2 regions of the Luteibacter flocculans genome follow, and region 1 is predicted to be linked to the other one. Evidence: predicted binding sites of a transcription regulator. Region 1 holds the regulator's gene; the other holds the start of a gene.
What was found. The regulator FliA, encoded in region 1, starts transcription of late flagellar genes. The targets are predictions, from matches to a motif close to TAAAGTTTNNCNNNCNNNGGCCGATAA.
Positions count from the first base shown of each region.

Region 2: the regulator FliA is predicted to act here: its motif matches at 6,266-6,292, upstream of IM816_RS07545 (GGDEF domain-containing protein).

Region 1 covers NZ_CP063231.1:3,085,655-3,096,635, forward strand. Annotated here, with positions in the region: gene IM816_RS13280 (chemotaxis protein CheW) at 1-115, opposite strand, end outside; gene IM816_RS13285 (ParA family protein) at 115-903, opposite strand; gene motD (flagellar motor protein MotD) at 903-1,919, opposite strand; gene IM816_RS13295 (flagellar motor protein) at 1,916-2,656, opposite strand; gene IM816_RS13300 (chemotaxis protein CheA) at 2,658-4,721, opposite strand; gene IM816_RS13305 (protein phosphatase CheZ) at 4,729-5,370, opposite strand; gene cheY (chemotaxis response regulator CheY) at 5,380-5,781, opposite strand; gene IM816_RS13315 (RNA polymerase sigma factor FliA) at 5,841-6,572, opposite strand; gene IM816_RS13320 (P-loop NTPase) at 6,569-7,444, opposite strand; gene flhF (flagellar biosynthesis GTPase FlhF) at 7,494-8,834, opposite strand; gene flhA (flagellar biosynthesis protein FlhA) at 8,928-10,981, opposite strand, start outside.
Region 2 covers NZ_CP063231.1:1,785,503-1,796,483, reverse strand. Annotated here, with positions in the region: gene IM816_RS07580 (formylglycine-generating enzyme family protein) at 1-498, opposite strand, end outside; gene IM816_RS07575 (ribonuclease D) at 608-1,726, shown strand; tRNA gene IM816_RS07570 (tRNA-Ala) at 1,800-1,875, shown strand; gene IM816_RS07565 (hypothetical protein) at 1,931-3,085, opposite strand; gene IM816_RS07560 (hypothetical protein) at 3,260-3,451, shown strand; gene egtB (ergothioneine biosynthesis protein EgtB) at 3,464-5,629, opposite strand; gene IM816_RS07550 (DUF427 domain-containing protein) at 5,650-6,027, opposite strand; gene IM816_RS07545 (GGDEF domain-containing protein) at 6,327-7,838, shown strand; gene IM816_RS07540 (vWA domain-containing protein) at 7,897-9,648, shown strand; gene IM816_RS07535 (RNA polymerase sigma factor) at 9,700-10,254, shown strand; gene IM816_RS07530 (hypothetical protein) at 10,256-10,981, shown strand, end outside.

The sequences.
Region 1 (10,981 bases):
CCACGACCTTGACGTCGGACGATGGCGCGGGTGCAGGCACGGCATGCGCAGCCGGCGTCAGCAGCTCCGCGAGGTAGTCGGCGACGAGCTGTTCGGCGTCGTGCATGGTACGCATCACGCGGCAGCGTCCGTCACAGACGCGGACGGAAGGGCCAGCAGTTCGTCGAGCAACTGGCGATACGCCAAGCCGCCACGGCGCGCGGCAGGCCACGACGCCAACGGCACGCCGGCCGCGCTGGCTTCTCGGATCTGCGTATCCGTCGGAATCACAACCTGGCTCACGGCATCGCCGTACTGCTCACGCAATTGCGCGAGGCACGCCCGAGATGCGTGCGTCCGGGCATCGTAAAGCGTCGGCACGATCGTGCGCGGCATGGGTTTGCCACGGGAGCGCTCGATCATCGACAGGCTGCGCAGCATCCGCTCGAGGCCGGCCAGCGCCAACGCTTCGGTCTGCGTCGGCACGAGCAGCCGGTCGCTCGCCGCCAGTGCATTGACCATCAGGACGCCCAGCGTGGGCGGGCAATCGAACAGTACATGGTCGAAATCGGGCGCGAGTTCAGCCAGCGCTTGCGTCAGCACAAGACCCATGCCCGGACGGGTACCGAGCTGACGATCGAGGGTAATCATGGCCGCCGATGCCGGTAGCACGCTGAGCCTGTCCCACTTCGTGCCGTGAACGAGCGTGCGCACGGGAAGCGGGTTGCCGCCCACGCCGAACAGGTCGTACACGCTGCCGTGTGCCCCGCCTTCCACGCCGATGTAGCCGGACAACGATGCGTGCGGGTCCATGTCGACCAGCAAGGTGCGTTGACCGGACTGCGCCAACAGGCTTCCAAGCGCCACCGTGGTGGTGGTTTTGCCCACGCCGCCCTTTTGATTGGATATCGCCCAGATGCGCATCAGTGCGCCTCCGCCGAGGGCGCGAATCGCGCGGCACCGGCCGTCGGAGCGGCGGCACCCCGGCTCGCTTCCGTCGACGACACGCTGCTCGCGGCGGCGGCATGCTGGCCGACCGGCGTCGCCGTGAGATCGACGCGGTCCGCATCGCTGTAGAACCGGGCCGGTGCGGCCTTGTCGCTCATGACCACGATGAGTACGCGACGATTGCGATTGCGACCGTCTTCGGTTGCGTTGTCTGCACTCGGCCGAAACTCGCCCCAGCCGATGATGCCTACCCGGTGCGGATCGACGCCCGACATCGTGAGTAGACGCGCGACGGTCGCCGCGCGCGCGGCCGACAGCTCCCAGTTGGAAGGGAACAGCGCCGTCGCAATCGGCGTGTTGTCGGTATAGCCCTCGATGCGCATCGCATTCGGGAACGGACCGAGAATGCCCGCCAGTTTGCGCAGCACATCTTCCGCAGGCGGCTGGAGCTTGGCAACGCCGACGGGAAACAAGATGTCCGTGCGCACTTCGATTTCGAGCCAGTCGGCTGTCTGCCGCACGTTGACGAGGTTCTTGTCGATCAACGGACGCATCGCCCGTTTCACTTCGTCCGAGATCTGGCTGAGGCTGGCGTCTTCGGTCTTGCCCACGCTGGTGTTCGCGGCCGTGGCAGTGTTGACGTTCGCCGCCTCCTGACGCTCCGTCGCTGCGCCTTCGTGCCCGGGAAGAGGCAGATTGCGCGGCGGGATGGGCACGTCGATCCGTGCGATGGGGGCCGCAGCCGGCGCACGCGACTGGTTCGGCAACGGTACTTGTGCCGCCGGTGTGGCTTCGCGAATCGGCTCGATCACCTTGCCGGTGCCGTTGAAGGCCTCGTTGATCGACTGCGCCATGACGCGGAATTTCGTTTCGTTCACGGCCGACACCGCGTACATCACCACGAACAGCGCGAGCAGCAACGTGATCAGATCGCCATAAGGGATCGCCCAGCGTTCGTGGTTGATGTGTTCTTCCTGGTGCCTGCGTTTCACGACAGGAAACCCTGCAGCTTGCTTTCGATATGGCGCGGGTTGTCACCCTGCGCAATGGAAACCAGACCCTCGACGAGGATCTCGCGCATCTGCGAACGCTGCCGCGCCAGGCCCTTCAGGCGCGACGCCATGGGCAGAGCCAGCAGATTGGCAAGGCCGATACCGTAGATCGTGGCCACGAAGGCCGCGGCGATGCCGTGGCCCAGCTTGCTCGGTTCGGCGAGGTTCTGCATCACGGACATGAGACCCATGACTGCACCGATGATACCCATCGTGGGGGAATAGGCGCCCGCATTCTCGTAGACCTTGGCCGCCTCGATGTCGGTGTGCTCGCGCGCGAGCACTTCCACTTCCAGCACCGAACGCATCGCATCCGGCTCCGTGCCGTCCACGAGCAGTTGCAGACCCTTGCGGATGAAGGGGTCGGTCTCGCGCTCGATCGAAGGCTCGAGGCCAAGAAGGCCCGTGCGACGCGAAATCTCGCTCCAGCCGACGATGCGGCTGACGAGGTTTTCCGATTCGATATCCGGTGGCCGATATACCCAGGGCAGCATGCTCCAGGCGCGTTTGAGGACCGCTCCGGGCGTCTGCACCAGCAGTGCCGCGAACGTACCGAGGAAAACGATGACGAAGGCGGCGGGATTCCACAGGGCGTCGAGGCTCGAGCCCTTGAGGATGGTACCCACGATGATGACCACGAAGGCCAGGATCGTACCGACGACGCTCACGAGATCCATGTCAGACAGCCATCCTCAGCGAGGGCAGCACCTGCCCACTGTCATCGGCAAGACCGGAGAGGTCGAGCACCAGCGAGATACGGCCATCGCCCGTGATGGTGGCGCCGGCGATACCCGGCACGTCCTTGAGGAACGGACCCAGCGGCTTGGCCATGACGTCCTCGCGGCCGAGCACTTCATCGACGAGGCAGCCGAGCGTCTGATGCCCGATCTGCACCACGACCACGTGGCCGCCCTTCCCCGCCGCGCCCGCCCAGCGACCGAGATCGACGAGCGGGAGGGCGCGCTGCCGATGCGCAGCAACGACACGGCCGTCGAGTTCCTGGATTTGCCCGGGAGCCAGCTCGAAGACTTCCGCCACATTGGAAAGCGGCAACGACAGCAGCCGATGGCCGACGCGCACCATGAGGACGCGCAGGATGGCGAGGGTAAGCGGAACGGAGAGACGCACCGTGCTGCCGTGACCCACGCGCGAATCGATGGACAACGTGCCGCCGAGTTCCACTATCTTGGTCTTGACGACGTCCATACCGACGCCGCGACCGGAGATGTCGGAGACCTGACTGGCCGTGGAGAAGCCGGGACGGAACACGATCTCGTAGCATTCGCGCTCGTCGAGACGCGCCGCCTGCTCCGCATCCATCAGCCCTTTTTCTACCGCCTTGCGACGAAGCACTTCGGGGTCCATGCCCTTGCCGTCGTCGGTCACGGTGATGACGATGCGGTCGCCGAACTGACCCGCAGCGAGGCGCACGGTACCGTTGCGTGGCTTGCCCTCGGCAGCGCGGACGTCGGGCATCTCGATGCCGTGATCCACCGCATTGCGCAGCAGGTGGACCAGCGGATCGGCGAGGGCCTCGACCACCGTACGATCGATGTCGGTCTCTTCGCCCTCGGTCACCAGTTCGATGTCCTTGCCGAGCTGGCGAGCCAGATCGCGGACGATGCGCGGGAAGCGCGAAAACAGTTTGCCGACCGGCTGCATACGCATGCGCAGCACGGCGTTCTGCAGGTCTTCGGCCACGCGCTCGAGTTCGCCGATGGCACGCTCCATCGGGTCGTTCGTGCCGCGCGGCGCAAGATTGGTGAGGCGGTTACGCACGAGGACGAGTTCGCCCGCGGCATCCACCAGCCCGTCGAGACGATGCGTATCGACGCGCACCGTGGTGTCGGCAGTGGACGCGGTGCGCTTTTCCGTCGGCGCTGCGGCGCGCGCCGCGGGAGCGGCGGGTGCCGGTTCCGCGGGTGTCGGCGGCGGAGCGGGTGCGGGTGCGGGTGCCGGCGCAGCAGCAATCACGGCAGCACCTGGGACGACACCCGGTGCCGCGGTACCGTGCAGACTATCGAGCAAGGCTTCGAATTCGTCGTCGCTGATCGCGTTCGGATCGGCAGTCGTCGCAGCAGGTGCGGCAGGAGCGGCGGGTGCCGGTGCCGGGTTCGGCGAGCTCGCAGCGCCTTCGGCACCGGGAGCACCGGTGCCGTAGAGGGAATCCAGCAGCGCTTCGAATTCGTCGTCGGAGATCGGGCCAGACGATGCCGGAGTAGGCTCGCGCTCATTGCGCGCCGCGTCGAGCATCGCCTCGAATTCGTCTTCGATGGGATCGTAGGCGCGCGAAGTGGGCGCCGCACTGACTGGCGCGGCGGTGGGTGGCGCCAGGGCCACCGGAGGGGCTGTGGCAGCGCGGCCGGGAATGAGCAGGCGGTCGAGCAACGAGCGCGGCGCAGCTTCAATTGGCAGGCCACCATCGGCGGCCCGCATCATGTCGTTGAGCAGATCGAGCGATTCCAGCAGCGCGTCCATGAAACCGGCATTGAGCACGATCGCGCCGTTGCGGGCTTCATTGAGCAGATCTTCGGCGCGATGGCACAGCTCCACCATCGGGTTCAGGCCAAGAAAGCCTGCACCGCCCTTCACCGTGTGGAACGCGCGGAACACCGCATTCAACAGGTCGACGTCGCCGGGCGAGGACTCGAGGTCCACGAGTTGTTCGCCCAGGCTTTCCAGCAGCTCGCGCGCCTCGATCAAAAAGACGTTGAGCAGCTCGTTGTCCAGCTCCACGCTCATAGGGCGCTCAGAAGCCGAATTCGCTGAGCAGGCGGTCCACTTCGTCCTGACTGACCTTTTCGGCAGCAGGCGCGGCACCACCGGCCAGCGTGCCGGTCAGGCGCACCAGCTCCACCAGCGACGATTCCACCTTGGCCATGAACGCTTCGACCTGCGCCACGCGCTGGCCGGAGAGATCCTGCCAGGACTGCGCCTCGACCATTTCGCCAAAGCCGATGTCGCAGCTCTGGGCGAAGTCGCCCACGCGCACGGCAAGCGCCGTGGCGCTGGTGGCGAAGGCGGGGTCGGCGTGATCGAGCACCAGCACCTCGTCGGCCTGGCGGGCGAGCGCCTGTGCCTGCGGGCGCAGCTTTTCGCTGAAATCGAGGGTGCGATGGGCAGCCTGGGCACTCATCTCGAGCACGTCGCGCAGGTGCTTGCGCGCATCGCTCATGTTGCCCGGCACACCATCGTGCGAGATGTCGGCGGCAAGCCGGCGCGCGGATTCGTGCAGGTCGCGGGCCAAGTGGCCCAGCGCCATGAAGAGGTGCTGTTCACGGCTGCGCAGGAGGCGATCGAGGGCCTCCTCGACCGAGGCGGGATCGTTCGCATCCAGCAGCTCGCGCAGTTCGGGCGCCACGTCGTGGCCAGGGGAAATCACGGTGTTCATGGTCGTTCCTTAGCCCGCGGCCGCGGCGAGTCGTTCGAAGATCTTGTCGAGTTTTTCCTTCAGCGTGACCGCCGTGAAGGGCTTGACGACGTAGCCGTTCACGCCGCTCTGTGCAGCCGCGATGATCTGATCGCGGTTGTTCTCCGCCGTCACCATCAGCACGGGCATGGCTTTCAGGGCGGCGTCGGCGCGAATGGCGCGGAGCAGGTCGATGCCGGTCATGTTCGGCATGTTCCAGTCCGTGACCACCAGGTCGAACGGCTGCGCGCGCAGCATCGCCAGCGCGGCATTACCGTCTTCGGCTTCCTGGATCAGGGTGTTGGTGAAGCCAAGCTCCACCAGCAGATTCCTGACGATGCGTCGCATGGTGGAAAAATCGTCCACCACGAGAATCTTCATGTTCTTGTCCAAAACGTTCTCTCCGCCTTGCTACCGCGTGTTCTTTTTCGGCGACGTCACTACGGGTGCCGTCACTGCTTGTCTTTCCAGCCCGACATGCGTGCGCGGAGTCGAATCAGGGCCTGGCCATGGATCTGGCATACCCGCGATTCGCTCACTCCCAACACCGCACCGATTTCCTTCAGGTTGAGTTCTTCGTCGTAGTACAGCGACATGACCAGCTTCTCGCGCTCGGGCAATCCGTCGATGGACTGCGCCAGTGCGCCACGCAGGCCTTCCTGCTCGAACGTACCTTCCGGACCGGCCGCGTCCGGGTCGACCACGTCGATCGCCGCGCCTTCGTCGCCTTCGGGCGCCGTCAGGCTCAACAACCGCGCGCTCGCCGCGTCCGCCAGGATCTGGTTGTATTCCATGGCGTCGATGCCCAGCCGCTTCATCACTTCCGCGTCTTCGGCGTCGCCACCCGTCTCGTTTTCGATCTGCCTCGTCACCTCCGCGACCTCGCGCAACTTCCGGTGGACGGAGCGCGGAGTCCAATCCGTCTTGCGCAGTTCGTCCAGCATGGCGCCACGTATGCGGATACCCGCATAGGTTTCGAAGCTGGCCGCGCGAGTCGGCGAGTAATTTCTTGCGGCCTCAAGCAGTCCGATCATTCCGGCCTGCATCAGGTCGTTTGCATCCACGCTTGGCGGCAGCCGGCCCATCAGGTGATAGGCGATTCGGCGCACCAGCGGCGCGTGGGTCTTTACCAGTTCATCCGCTGGGATGCGCGTGATCTCAAGGTATTCGGTCGCAACGCTCACAGTGGTAGCCCCCCCCCCTGATGGGACCGTTCGGCGAAGAAGCCAATACGGCCCTGTGCACGGGGTTCGGGTTCACCCCATGTATCGACCGACCTGGCCAAATTCTTGAATCCGACCGCCGACCGGCTGCTGGGCCAGGCATCGACCACCGCCGACTGGCGGCGGATCGCCTGGCGCAGGTACTCGTCGTGCGGAACCATGCCCATGAAATCCAAGGAAACATCGAGAAAACGATTGGTCACCCGGGACAGTTTCTCGAAGAGCTGGCGCCCCTCCTGGGCGTGGCGAACCATGTTCGCCACGATGCGGAAGCGGTTAACCGCGAACTCGCGGCTCATGACCTTGATGAGCGCGTAGGCGTCGGTGAGCGAGGCCGGCTCGTCGCAGACCACCACCACCACCTCGTCCGAGGCCGCAGCGAACATGGAGACGCTGTCCGAGATGCCCGCCGCCGTGTCGACGATCAGGTACTCCGGCGCCAGCGGGTATTCGTCGAATGCCCGGATCACCGCCGCGTGTTCGATGTTCGGCAGCTGCGCCATGCGACGCGCGCCCGACGTGGCGGGGATCACCTTGAGGCCGTGTGCGGCCTGCAGGATGAGGTCTTCGATGCCGCACTCCCCTTCCAGCATGTGACCCAGGTGCCGGGTCGGCTGCAGGCCGAGCAGGACGTCGACGTTCGCCATGGCGAGATCGGCGTCGAGTAGAAGGACGTCACGGCCGCCCATCGCGAGCGCCATGCCGAGGTTGACCGCCACCGTGGTCTTGCCCACGCCGCCCTTGCCGCCGGCAATCGCGATGCTGCGGGTGGGGCGGCGATCGGCGAGCCAGTGGAGCCCGGCGGCCTGGGTGGAATCGACGTGTGTGCTCATGAAGTAAGTCACTGCCGTGGGAGTCGGTTGCGGTTGAAGAGAAAGAGGGTCAAGCCAGGGCCGGCGCCACACCGCCGAAGCGGTCGGCGAGGATGGCGTCGTCGGGTTCGTCGCTGCGCTGCTTGACGAGCTGCGCAGCCAGGCAGACCAGCTTGCGCGCATCGGCGGACGCAATGTCCTCGGGCACGCGCTGGCCGTCGGTGGTGTAGTCCAGCGGCAGGCCGTGGCGGATCAGTGCGGACAGCGCGCCGCCGATCAGCGGCGCCTCGTCGAGCTTGGTGAGAATGGCGCTCTGCGGAGCCAGCGGCGCATAGGCGCGCACCGCGTTGTCGATGGCCTGCGCCTGCGCGTTGGCCGCCAGTACGAGACAGACGCGCAGATCCGAGGTCGCACGCAGCGTCTCGAACTGCTGCTGGAGCTTCGGATCGTTGCCCGCCAGCCCGGCCGTGTCGACCAGTACCGTGTTGCGGCCGCGCAGCTGGAGCAGCACGTTGCGCAGACTGTTGGCATCCTGCGCGTTGAACACGCGCACGCCGAGCAGGCGGCCATAGTGTTCGAGCTGTGCCCCGGCGCCGATGCGGTACTGATCCGTGCTGATGAGGGCAACGTTGGACGCGCCGTGACGCAGCACCGCGCGCGCGGCGAGCTTCGCGATGGTGGTGGTCTTGCCGACGCCGGTGGTACCGACCAGCGCGATGACGCCGCCGCCGACCGTGTCGAAATTCCGTCCGCTCGTACGGATGTTGCGCGAAAGAATGCCCAGCGGCAGATAACGCGCCTGCTCGGGCGTCATGCCCGGCGGCAGTTCCGCGCACAGCGCGCGAGCGACGTCGGCGTCGATGCCCAGCCGGGTCATCTCGCGCAGCACGCGGGCGCGCAGCGGCTGCTCGCGATCCATCTGGTTCCAGGCCAGCGTCGAGAGCTGCACTTCGAGCATCTCGCGCAGGTTGTTGATCTCGGCACGCACGCCGTTCACGGCGGCATCGTTATTGGGCGTGACGGTGGCGGCGCGCACCACGTCTGCGACGCTGGCGGCCAGCGCCGCGCTCGATTGACGCTGCGGAGCATTGGTGTTCGTCTGGCTGGCCGGTGCCCCGCCCTTCGCGGCACGTTCGACGGCCGCCGCGGTGGCGGCGCGGGCCTGATCGATGCGTGCGGCGCGCTCGGCGTCATCGCGCAGGGCGCGCAGCGGCGACTCGTCGCGCTTCGGCGCGTCGACACCGAAGCCGGCCTCGCGCACCAGTGCTTCGTCGTAATCCAGCGCAGCGATGATCTCGATGCCTTCATCCAGGCGGCGCGTCGACAGAATCACGGCGTCCGGGCCTTGTTCGTCCCTGACCTGGCGCATGGCCTGGCGCATGTCGGGAGCAACGAATCGTTTGATTTTCATGCGTTCGATCCTGTCTTTGTCCTGGCGCCTCTTTCCCAGGCGCCACCATGTTCGTTCGGTCCGCGCGCCTATTCTTCGCGCGGCGTCTCATTCCTATCGCCCGAGGGCCGTCACCAGCTTGACGCGACGGTTGTCCGGAACCTCGTTGTAGGCGAGTACATGCAGGTTTTGGGCCACATGCCGCGTGAAGCGCGACAACCACGGACGAAGTGCCGGCGAGACCAACAAAACGGCCGGTTCCCCCGCCGCTTCCTGACGCCGCGCGGCGTCCGCGACGCTCTGCTGGAGGCGATCCGCAAGACCCGGCTCGACGGCCGCGCCGGCAGGACCGCCACCCTGCAGGGACTGGAGCAGGATCTGCTCCAGTTCCGGCGCCAAAGTAATGACAGGTACTTCCGTCCCGAGGCCGGCGATTTCCTGCACGATCTGTCGGCCGAGGGTGACGCGCACCGCGGCGGCGAGGACGCCGGGATCCTGGCTCTGGCCTGCATGCTCCGCCAACGATTCGACGATGCCGCGGAAGTTGCGGATGGGTACCCGCTCCGCAAGCAGGTTCTGCAGCACCTTGACCACGGCGCCGAGCGACAGGCGCTTCGGTACGAGGTCTTCCACCAGCTTCGGCGTCTGCTGGGCGAGGCGGTCGAGCAACTGCTGCACGTCCTGGTGACCAATGAGCTCGTGCGCGTGGTTCTGCAGGATGTGCGAAAGATGGGTGGCGATCACCGTCGCCGGATCGACCACGGTATAGCCGAGCGTCTGCGCGTGCTCGCGCATGCCCGGCTCGATCCAGACCGCATCAAGGCCGAACGCGGGGTCGCGTGTGGCGATGCCGTTGATCGTGCCGTGTACGCGGCCCGGATCGATCGCCAGCATGCGCTCGGTGTGGATTTCCGCCTCGCCCATCGGCACGCCCATCAGGGAGATGCGGTAACCGTGCGGCGCCAAATCGAGGTTGTCGCGAATGTGCACCGACGGCACCAGGAAACCCAGTTCCTGCGAGAGCTTGCGGCGCACGGACTTGATCCGCGCCATCAGCTCGCCGCCCTGCGCCTTGTCCACCAGCGGAATCAGGCGATAGCCCACTTCCAGACCGATGGTGTCCACCTGGGCCACGTCTTCCCAGGACAACTCAAGCCGCTCGGCAGGCGGCGCGGATTCCAGTGCCAGCTCGGTACCCGGAGCCCCCGTCCCGGCGGCGACACCTGCCGCGGCGTCGAGCTGCGCGCGATTCAGTTTCCACGCCGCAAAGCCGGCGATGCCCGCCAGGATGAGGAACGGAATGTTGGGCATGCCCGGGATGAGACCCATCGTGCCGAGCACCGCCGCCGCGACACCGAGCGCCTTGGGCTGGCCGAAGAGCTGCCCCATCACGTGCTTGCCCATCTCCTGCGACTTGGAGACGCGCGTCACGATGACGGCCGTGGCGATCGAAAGCATGAGGCCGGGCACCTGCGCCACCAGGCCATCGCCGATAGTCAGCAGCGTGTAGGTGCGCGCGGCCTCGGCGGCGGAGAGGCCATGCTGCAGCATGCCGATGAAGAACCCGCCGATGATGTTGATCGCGAGGATCAGCATGCCGGCCGTGGCGTCGCCGCGTACGAATTTCGACGCACCGTCCATCGAACCGTAGAAGTCCGCTTCCTCGCGCACTTCCTGGCGGCGCTCGCGCGCCTGCTCCTGCGTCAACAGACCGGCATTGAGGTCGGCGTCGATCGCCATCTGCTTGCCGGGCATCGCGTCGAGGGTGAAGCGCGCCGTCACTTCGGACACGCGGGTCGCACCCTTGGTCACGACCACGAAGTTGATGATGGTGAGGATCGCAAAGACCACGAAGCCGACGGCGAAGTTGCCGCCGATGACGAACTCGCCGAAGGCCTCGATGACCTTGCCCGCGGCGCCCGGGCCATTGTGGCCGTGCAACAGCACCACGCGGGTCGAGGCAATGTTCAGCGCCAGGCGGAGCAACGTGGCGAACAGCACCACGGTGGGGAACGAGGCCAGTTCCAGCGGTCGCATCACGTACATCGTCGCCAGCAGGATCACCAGCGAGAGCGCGATGTTGAAGGTGAACAGCAGGTCGAGCATGAACGGCGGCAGGGGCAGCATCATCATGCCGAGCATGATCAGCATCGCCACCGGCGCCACGA
Region 2 (10,981 bases), 1.3 Mb from region 1:
CTCGATGCCCGCGGCGAGCCGCCCGCGGACCTCGTCCATGCCGGCCAGGGCGCGCTGGCTATCGGCCTTCTGCTTCAAAGCCGCGGCATAGAGCGCGGACGCGCTGTCCCGACCGCCGACCAGACGATCGGCCGCCAGGGCCTTGTCGCCGCGGTCCAGCAGAGCGGCCAGCTCGGGCGAGTCAGGGGTCTTCTGCGCCGGCAGGACGATATCCGCGCTCTTCTCGCGGTGGCGCGCCGCGATCACGGAGGCCGGCGCGAGCATGATCGGCGGCCCGGCGTCGATCTCCGATGCAACGGCCTGGGGCGCGGCCTGCGGGCGCTGGTCGAAGCCCATGACGCTCGGCTGGCCGCGCAGTGGCGTGCGCGCCGTGTTCTGCGTCGGATGGACGTGAAGCGCCTGCGGAAAGAAGTGATAGAACAGCGCGAACGCGAGCACGGCAACGCCCAACGCGCCGCCAATGGCGCGCTGTCGGCGGACGGTCTCGGTATTCGGCATGGTGGGCGGTTCCGTACAGGCCTGCTATCGTGCGCTGCCACCTTAGGGAATCGCGCGCGACAGGGCAACACGGAATGTCGGCGCGTCCCTGACTCACAAGGACGCCTGCATGACCACGAGCGAACTCGCTCCCACCGCCCCCTGGATCGACCGCCGCGAGGCGCTGGACGCATGGCTCGCGCCGATCGGCGCAGAGGCCGTCGTCGGGCTCGACACCGAGTTCATGCGCCGCAACACCTTTTACCCGCAACTCGCCCTGCTCCAGCTCGCCCACGACGAACGCTACGCGCTGATCGACCCGCTGGCGGTGCCGCTGGGCGAAGCGCTGCAACCGGTATTCGCCGCACAACCCGTGGTCACCGTGATGCACAGCGCGGGCGAGGATCTCGAAGCGATGTCGCCGTTCCTGCCCAACGGCCCGCACACCTTGTTCGATACGCAGGTCGCCGCGGCCTTCGTCGGCATGGGCTTGGGCATCAGCTATCGCGCACTGGTCGCCGAGCTGGTGGGCGCGGAACTCGACAAGGGCGAGACGCGCAGCGACTGGTTGCAGCGCCCCCTCACGGAATCGCAGAAGCTCTACGCCACGCTGGACGTCGTCCATCTGCACCCCGTCCATCGCATCCTCTCCGAACGGCTCGCCGAGCGCGGCCGCACCGCATGGCATGCCGAGGATTGCGCGCGCATGAAACGCCGCGCCAGCCATCGCGAAGGCGACCCGCAACCGCAGCGCGGCTTCAAGGCGGCGAGCGAATGGTCGCCAGAGAAGCAGGCCCTGCTCCGTCGCGTGCTGCGTTGGCGCGAGGCCACGGCCCGCGCGCTGGATAAGCCACGCTCCTGGCTGCTCGAAGACGTGCAGGCCCTGGACCTCGTCGGCAACCTGCCCGCCACGGCCGCGAGCCTCGACGAACGCACCCGTGGTACGCGGGCCCTGCGCTCGCCGCAGCGCCAGGAGCTGTTCGACCTGCTGCACCGTCCGTTGGACGCCGAGGACATCGAAGGCACCGCGCCCATCGTCGGCCACCCCGTCGGCGAGGCGAAGCGCGCGATCAACGAAATGCGCAGCGCAATAGACACCCTCGCCACCCATCTCGATCTCCCCCCCGGCCTGCTCTGCGCGCGCCGCTCGATGGAAGAGTTCGTGATGACCGGCCACTGGCCGGAGGCGCTGGAGGGTTGGCGCCGTGAGGTGCTGTTCGAACGGCTGGCGGCGCTGCTGCCGGGCTGAGCCGACCGTGGGACGCGCGCGTGCGTGGACCCGTTGGCAGCGCCCATTTCGGCTGATATAGTTTGCGCTTCGTGGGGCGGTAGCTCAGCTGGGAGAGCGTCGCGTTCGCAATGCGAAGGTCGGGAGTTCGATCCTCCTCCGCTCCACCACTTATGCCAGACCGAGAACCCCGAAGGGCATGCTCTTCGGGGTTCTTGCGTTTACCTACGGCAGCAGCCTGATGAGCGTCGTCATGGAGCCCCTTTCGCCGCTCGCGACGATGCGTCCATCGGGCTGGATACCCGTATCCCTTAGGCGGAACAGCGCAAACGGCACGCGGACTTCTCCATTTCCCTCTGCGCCGAAGCTCGTATCCCTCATGCCGTTTGGATGCAGCCGTACGAGCACATTGCCCTGCTCCAGGTCGACCAGACCCACGACGATCCTGCCCGCGGAATCCTGTGTCAGCCCCTCGGCGAGCTGACCAGGCAAGCTCACGGGCTGGCCCCGATTGAAACTCAGGTCCGTCGACCCATCGTCGTTCAACCGCACGATGGCGCACTCGACCTGCCCTGACGTGCTTACGCCGAGCAATACGACAAGCAGCTTCCGCTCGCGGGTGACACTCAACCGGCGGCAGTCCGAATACCTGAAGCCCTGGAATCTCAGCGTGCGAAAACCCGCTTCGCCAAATGTCGCGTCCGGCAGCCCGTCGCGATCGCAGCGCCCGACGAAACCATCGTCGCCGTAGCCACCGCCGATGTAGAAACCCGAATCGGCTAGCGTCGTGGAAGAGATCATCACGAACGCGTCGGGGAGGAACGTGAGCCTTCCCCCTTCGCCGAAATCGTCATCCTGGGAACCATCGGCGCGCCTTCGATAAAGCCAGCCGCCTCGCCGACCCGAGCTTGCGAGCAGGATGCTTCCACCTCGCAGCATCGCCACGCGCGGCAACGACACCTGCTGCTCGTCGATGAAACTCGTGTCTGCGAGGTATCGTCCGTCCGCATCGAAAGCCAGCACAGGCAAGAGATCACCTGCCGGACCGGTAACCACGAACCCTTCGCGATGCAAGGCGAGGCCGCTTATCGTGTTGGCGGGGATCACGGCAGGCGCCGTAAGAAAGCCGTCACCGGTATCCCCGAAACCCTCGTCGATGGTGCCGTCCGACAGCAGCCTTGCAGCGCCCATCTGATCGAACACCGGTTCGACCCGTTGATAGCTCCCGAAGATGATCAGGCGGGATGCTTCGTCAAAGGCAACCGACGTCAGGTTGTTGGGGAAATTTCCCGGTGACCGTACTTCGACGACGCCGTCCGTTCCGAAGCTCGGATCGAGCTCGCCGCTCCTCGCGCTCCTTCCGCGTCTGAGGAATTTCATGATGCCGACCTCCTGTCGATGAGGCGCTCACGCTAGCAAGCGACAAGCCCCAGCGTCAAAGATGAGAATCAAAGAAAAATCAAATAGATGATGCTCATATCGCCGCCCATGCGAACTTGCACGAACCTGTGACGCTGGCGCGCGCATCGTGCGAGGAACGCCACGGAGAACGTCATGACACCCCTCGACAAACCCCTTAAACGCGAACTCGTCGTCGACGGCCAGGCGTATACGCTGACCATCGATCCCGATGGCATGAAGCTCGTGGCGAAGGGCAAGCGCAACGGTATTGCGCTCGCATGGAAAGACATCCTCAGCGGCGACGCGGGTCTGGCCGCTGCGTTGCAGGCTTCGGTATCCGGTTGAGCTACCGCGGGCTCAGATGGCCCGCAGCATGAACACGCCAAAGGCGGGCGCCGGGGAAATCCATTCCCGCTCGATCCGCCAGCCGCCTGCTTCCGCGAGCCGAGCAAACAACTCCGGCGTGAACTTGTGCGAGTTCTCCGTGTGGATGCTTTCGCCAGCGGCGAACGCGAAACGTTGTCCGGCGAGCGTCACCTCCTGCGCTTCCCTGCTCACCAGATGCATCTCGATGCGCTCACGTTCTGCGTTCCAGATGGCGCGGTGCTCGAAGGCTTCAGGCACGAAGTCCGCGCCCAGCTCGCGATCGATGCGAACGAGCACGTTGCGGTTGAACGCTGCCGTGACGCCGCCCGCATCGTCGTAGGCCGCCAGCAGCACGTTCACGTCCTTCACCTGGTCCGCGCCCACGATGAAATGCGCCGACGGGCCGAGCCTTTCGCGAACGAAGCGCAGCAGTGCCGCCGCTTCGTCGTGGGTGAAGTTGCCGATGGTGGAACCGGGGAAGAACGCCACGACCGGCCGACCTGCCAACGCCTTGGGCACGTCGATGGCCTGGGTGAAGTCCGCGACGACGGGATGTACGGCAAGCGAGGGATACGCCTCACGCAGACGGCGCACGGCACCGTCCAGCGCATCGGCGCTGATGTCCACGGGCACGTAGGCGGAAATCCACGGTGCGGCGTCGAGCAGCATGCGCGTCTTTTCGCTGGCACCGCTGCCCAGTTCGAGCAGCACGGCCCCGTCGGGGATGCTTGCCGCGAGCGTCGGTGCGATATCGGCGAGCAACGCGGCTTCGGTACGCGTCGGGTAATACTCGGGCGTGACACAGATCGCCTCGAACAGCGCGGAGCCTGCACCATCGTAGAAGTACTTCGGCAGGAAAGCCTTCGGCGATGCCGAGAGGCCAGCCAACGTGTCGCGCAGGAAGGCCAGCCGTTCGCCGCTCGAACCCGATCCCGCGTAACGCGCCAGACGCACGCCGCTGAACATCCAGCGCTGGCCGGGGCGGTAGAAGTTGCGATACGTGGGCCGCGAGTGTCCGGGCGGCGTCACGCTGGCACCGCCACGCAGCACCATCTGGCCGATCATGAACTTGCCGTTGTATTCGCCGACGGCATCGTCTGCCGCCTGGAACCCCGGATAGGGCGAATAGGCGCTGGCGGTCCACTGCCAGGCGACGTCGTCCACTTGCTGAAGATCGGGCCGCGTACGCACCGCGTGTTCCCACTCGGCCTCGGTGGGCAGGCGCGCACCGGCCCAGCGCGCGAACGCGTCTGCCTCGTAGTAGCTGATGTGCGTGACCGGCGCATCCGGATTGACAGGGCGCCAGCCACCCGGCGTCATGTGCGACCAGGCTTCGCCGTCATGTCGCCAGTAGAGCGGCGCGTCCCATCCTTCCTCCTGGCATTGTGCCCAGCCATCGGACAGCCAAAGATCGGCGCGGCGGTAGCCACCCAGCGCCATGAAGGCCAGCCACTGCCCGTTGGTGGCGAGGCGATCGGCGATCTCGAACGGTTCCAGCCAAACGCGGTGGGCGGGCCCCTCGTTGTCGAACGCGAAAGGCTCATCTTCCGCGCCGATGCGCACGAGGCCGCCGCTCACGGAACGAAACCGCCCGGTGGCTCCGGGCGCAGGCGCAGGCCATTCCGGATCGAACGCCGGCTTCAACGGCGACTGCGCGAACAGATGCTGCACGTCCATCACCAGCAATTCCTGATGCTGTTCCTCGTGCGCGAAGCCCAACAACACGAGCGCTTCCAACTCGGCGGATACGTCACCCGCCAGCCAGGCGCGCATATGCCGGTCCACGTGTTGGCGATAGGCCATCACCTGGTGGATGGAAGGACGGGTCAGCAGGCCACGCATCGGTCGCGGATGCCGCGGGCCGATCGCCTCGTAGTACGAATTGAAGAGGTAACCGAACTCGGGATCGAATACCTCGTAGCCCGGGACATTCGGCCCGAGCAGGAAGGTCTCGAAGAACCAGGTGGTGTGCGCCAGATGCCATTTCGCCGGGCTGGCATCCGGCATGGACTGCACGACCATGTCCTCCGGCTCCAGCGCCGCGACCCGTCGCTCCGTGCGTGCACGCACGGTCTCGTAGCGGTCGGCCAGGGAAAGCGCCGTGGCCTGGCGCGCCGAGGTGACGGCGTCCGTGGGGCTGTCGATGAGGTCGTGCATGAGCGGCTCCTTGCGCTGCATCAGTCGGGGGTGTGCTCGATGCGCACGCGGTCGGGATAGAAGGCGAGATGACCCCGGATGGCGGTCACGGCCTCGTAGGGCTCTTCGTAAGTCCATATCGCCGTGATCGCCCGCTCCTCGTTGCCGGGCAGGCTGTAATACGAGGCTTCGCCCTTGTACGGGCAATAGGTGTGGTGGTCGCTGCGGCGCAGCGAGGCCATGTCGGCATCCTCGCGCGGCACGTAGAACACGGGCGGATAGCTGGCTTCCGTGAGCACCAGCGCGCGCCGGGTATCGACGACCACACGATCGCCGTCGCGCACCACGACCCTGCCCTTGGCAGGCTCCACCGTGATCGGATGATCGGGGCCGGGAATCTTATGGGGACGTGAAGACATGAGGCGCTCCTTCTGAGGGGGAGATCGAACATCCTGCGAGCCGGCACGGACGAATCCAAGCCGACGCGCTGGAACAGGTGAAGTTACCGATTCGCAAAGATCGGTTCTTGGACTTTCCCCACGAGTCGAGCCGAACCACGCGACCGGGGCGTCTTCACGCAGAAAAACCCGTCTGCCCACGCGGCTTTACATGCGAGCGGTCTGGCGCCTTACCATGACCCCATGGGGATCCGGCAACTAAACTTCTCGCCTTTCATGCCGATATGACCAACGTATTGCAGGTGGCGGGAGGGTCACCCATGAAAGTGCTTCTCGCCGCAGCGGCGGTCGTCGCGGCCCACGCGCTCGCCCTGACGATCATGCCGTCCTACGGCATGGCGGCGTCGTACGTGTTTTTCTTTTCCTCGGCTGCGTTGGCGATGGCGAGCGTCGTATTCGCCTGGCAGCGCTCGGGAACGCCGCGGGATCGCCGCTGGTGGCTGCTCTTCGCCAGCCTGGCGCTCTGGACCGTGGGTATGTCCCTGTCCGCTCGCCAGAACTACGTGCTGGAAAATTCCAATCCGGCGCCCGGCGACAGCATGTTCTTCTACATCCTGTACGTACTGCCGGTGCTGGTCACAGTGTCGTCGGCGCCGGTAGCAGCGCGGAAGCACTGGGCGACGGTGATCGATCTGGTGCTCGCGTCGCTGCTCGGGGTGCTGTTCTACGTGCGCACCTTCTCCATCGTGTCGCTCGAAGGCGCCATGGGCACGAAACAGGCGCTCGAAGTCGCCTACATGCTCGATTTCGAGAACGTGTGCCTCGCGATCGCTGCCTTGTTGCGCTATATCGCCACCGACCGCGCCGACGATCATTTCTTCTTCCGCGGCGTAACGGCGTTCTTCGTCACTTATGCGTTCTCCGGCTTCTTCTACAACCATTTCGTGGCACTCAACGGGCATCCGGAATTCGGTACATCGAGCTGGGATGCGCTGCTCGACCTGCCGTTCCTGGCGCTCTTCGCGTCCGCGGTCACACGGCAGCCGCGGCGGCATTGGCATCCTCCGGTGTACGTCATTCGCTTCGTGCAGAGTGCGAGCCCCACGTTTCTCGCCATGAGCGTGCTCGGTTTCGGGTTGATGGTGATTCCGGGCTATCCCACGCTGGGCATCGTTGCCGCCGTGGCCGCCGTGGTCGGTATCGGACTGCGCGGGTCGCTCGTGCAGGTCAGCCTCGTGGAAGAGGAATATCGTCTGGAGCGCAGACGCGACGAACTGCAGGGCCTGGTCTTCGTGGATAGCCTGACCGGCCTGGCGAACCGTCGCGCGCTCGACGAGCGCCTGCTCCGCGAATGGCATCGCCCGGGACAGCGCGATCCCATCGCGCTGCTGATGATCGACGTCGATCTGTTCAAGGGCTACAACGACCGCTACGGCCACCTCGCAGGCGACGACTGCCTGCGTTCCATCGCCACCGGTCTGCTCGGCAGTGGACTGCGCGCCAGCGATTTTCTTGCACGCTTCGGTGGCGAGGAATTCGCAGTGATCGCGCCCGGCACCCACCTCGGCGACGCAAAGGCCCTGGCCGAAGACCTGCGCAGCCACATCGAGCGCATGGCGATCGCGCATCCTTCGAGCCCCTTCGGCATTGTCACGATCAGCATCGGTGTCGCCATTGCGCGACCGAGTGCCGACGGTGGCCCACTCGATCTGCTCAACGCAGCGGACAGGGCGCTGTATCGCGCCAAGCAGGCCGGACGCAACCGCGTCGGCGCGCCCGAAGGGCCGCCCCTGGATGCCGCCCGACCGAAAAATTCGCGCCAATTGGTTTAACCCGTTTTGGCCCCCTGCCGCGTTTCACCGTCATGTCCCCCCAACAAGGCCATGCACGATGAACACGCTACGCGTCACCCTGCCCCTTCTCTTTGCCGGCCTCGTGGTAGCCGCAGGGGCGACGGCCTCCGGTGGCATGCCCGCGCACACGGCGCATGCCCGTACCGAAGCAGGCACCGATTGCCTGCCAGGCCCCGCTCCGTACGGCGCTATGCAAAGTGCGCCCATGCCCGCGCCGGCTGCCGCCCCGGCACCGCCTGCACCTCCGGCAGTCATCGAGCTGGCGCCCTCGCCCGCTCCCGCTGCGCCGCCCGCCAAGATGATGGCCCGCGCGGGGCTCGTCGCATCGGCTGCACCGGTCGGCCAGATGGTCGCCGCGTTCGACGCCAACACGGAGAACTATGCGCATCGCGAGGCGAATCCGGTCCATCTCGCCGCGACCGATCCTGTGTCCACCTTCAGCATCGACGTCGACACCGGCTCCTACACGAACGTGCGGCACATGTTGAACGCCGGCCGCTTGCCTCCCGCAGACGCGGTGCGCACGGAAGAATTCATCAACTACTTCAACTACGGCTATGAACCGCCGCGTACGCGCGACGTGCCGTTCAGCGTGTCGACCGAACTGGCGGCGTCGCCGTGGAATCCGGAACGGCAGTTGTTGCTGGTGGGCATTCGCGGGTACAGCGTGCCGCCGAGTGAGATTCCCGCGGCCAACCTCGTCTTTCTCGTCGACGTGTCCGGCTCCATGGACGAACCCGACAAGCTGCCGCTGCTGAAGGCTTCGCTCAAGCAGATCGTGCCCCGTTTGCGCGCGCAGGATCGCATCTCGCTGGTGACTTACGCAGGTGCGACCTGCGTGGCCTTGCCGTCCACACCGGGCGACCAGCACGCCACGATCGTGGCCGCCATCGACGCCCTGGGTGCCGGCGGTTCCACCAACGGCGCGGCCGGTATCGACCTTGCCTACGCACAGGCGGCGAAGGGCTTTATCAAAGGCGGCGTGAACCGCGTGATCCTCGCCACCGACGGCGATTTCAACGTGGGCACGGTGGGTGTGCAGGCGTTGAAGGATCGCATCGCGGACAAGCGCAAGAGCGGCGTCGCGCTCACGACGCTCGGTTTCGGCGAAGGCAACTACAACGACGAGATGGCCGTGACGCTGGCCGACGTGGGCAATGGCAGCCATCACTACATCGACAGCCTCGACGAAGGCCGGCGCGTGCTGGTCGACGAGATGTCGGCGACGCTGCTGACGATCGCCAAGGACGTGAAGATCCAGGTCGAGTTCAACCCCTCGGTGGTGACCGAGTACCGCCTGATCGGCTACGAAAAGCGTCTGCTCGCACGCGAAGATTTCAACAACGACGCCGTCGATGCCGGCGAGGTTGGCGCAGGTGCCAACGTCACCGCACTCTACGAAGTCACGCTGAAGGGAAGCAAGGCACCGCGCATCGATGCCCTGCGTTACGGCGACGCGCCGTCGACAGGTCGCTCAGGCGAACTCGCCCTCCTTCGCCTGCGTTACAAGTTGCCCGCCGGAGGTCCGAGCAAATTGATCGAGCGGCCGCTCGGCGCGGAGCCGGCGACGCAGGAGAGCGAGCGGTTGCGCTTCGCCGCGGCGGTGGCGGCCTTCGCGGAAAACCTTCGCGGTGGCAAGTACGTCGACGGGTTCGGTTACGACAAGGTCGCGTCGCTGGCCCGTGGCGCCATCGGCAAGGACGACGGCGGCTATCGCGCCGGCTTCGTCCGGTTGGTGGACATGGCCGGCGGGCTCTCCACGACACCGGTCGCGAACACCGAACGCTAAAAGGTGACCCACTCTCCCATGTGTGGCGCCGATGCCGTAACCTCCCCGGCCATGGATGCACCCGTGGCCGACGATGGCGGATTGATGCTCGCATGGGCGGGTGGGGACACGGCTGCCTTCGATCAGCTCTATGCCCGGCACAAGGGGCCGCTGTATCGCTTCCTGCTGAAGACGGTGAAGGACCGCGCGATCGCCGACGAACTGTTCCAGGAAACCTGGAGTCGCGTCATCGGTGCTCGCGCGCGCTACCGGCCCGAGGCAACGTTCCGCACCTGGCTGCTGCAGATTGCGCACAACCTGGCCGTGGACAGCTTTCGACGACGTCGACCGCAGGCCGGCGTCGAGGAAACCGAGGCGGTGTTCGCCGCACAGGCCGCGCCGGAGCGCGAGCAGCCGGATCACGCGCTCTCCGATTTCGAGCTGCGTCGCCGCATGCAGCGCGCCATCGACCGCCTTCCCGACGAACAGCGCACCGTGTTCGTGCTGCGCATGGAAAACGAACTTTCCCTGGAGGACATCGCCATCGTGACCGGCGTGGGCAAGGAAACGGCGAAGTCGCGTCTGCGCTACGCCATGGCCCGCGTCAAAGAACTCGTTGCCGAATGACATGAATCCGAACACGCCCCCGCCAAGCGACGACGATCTGCCCGAGGAGCGCGAACTCGCAGCGTTGTACGCGCGCCTGCCCAAGGCAGAGCCCGATGCGGCACTGGATACCGCCGTGCGCGCCCAGGCTATCGGCGCGACACCACGGGTGCCGGCACGCCGTCGCGCTCCGTGGCTCGTGTCGCTGGCGTCGGCCGCCGCGCTGGTCCTGGCCGTCGGCATCGGTTGGCGACTGCGCGACGTGCCTCCGCCGCCCGCCGTGCTGCCCGCCACCCCTGCGGCCAATGACGCGGCTCCCGAGCCCGCGCAAGCACCCGCGTCGACGGACGAAGTGACGACCGCAGCACCCCCACCCTTGGCGCCGGCACCCGCTATCGCGCCCGCCCCGGCCTTCGAGGCACCAGCGAAACCGTCGCCGGTGCCTCGACATCAAGCCAGTCGCATGGCGAGTCGTGTCGCCAGGGCGAACACGTCGAACGACGTGTCGACGTCGGCTTTGGCGCCCGCACCGGCACCGATGTCTGCGCCGATCATTTCCGCGGCCCCTGCGCCAGCTCCTGCGCCGCCGGCTCCACCAGCGCCTCCCGCCCCTCCCGCAGTCATGGCCGCACCGGCGCCGGAAGCGCTGTCGGGCACGCTCGCCGAGACGGCCCCCGCGCCTGTCGAAAAATCAGCGGAGGCACAACTCGGCCCCGACGATCGGGTGGGCCAGATTCGCCAACTGCTG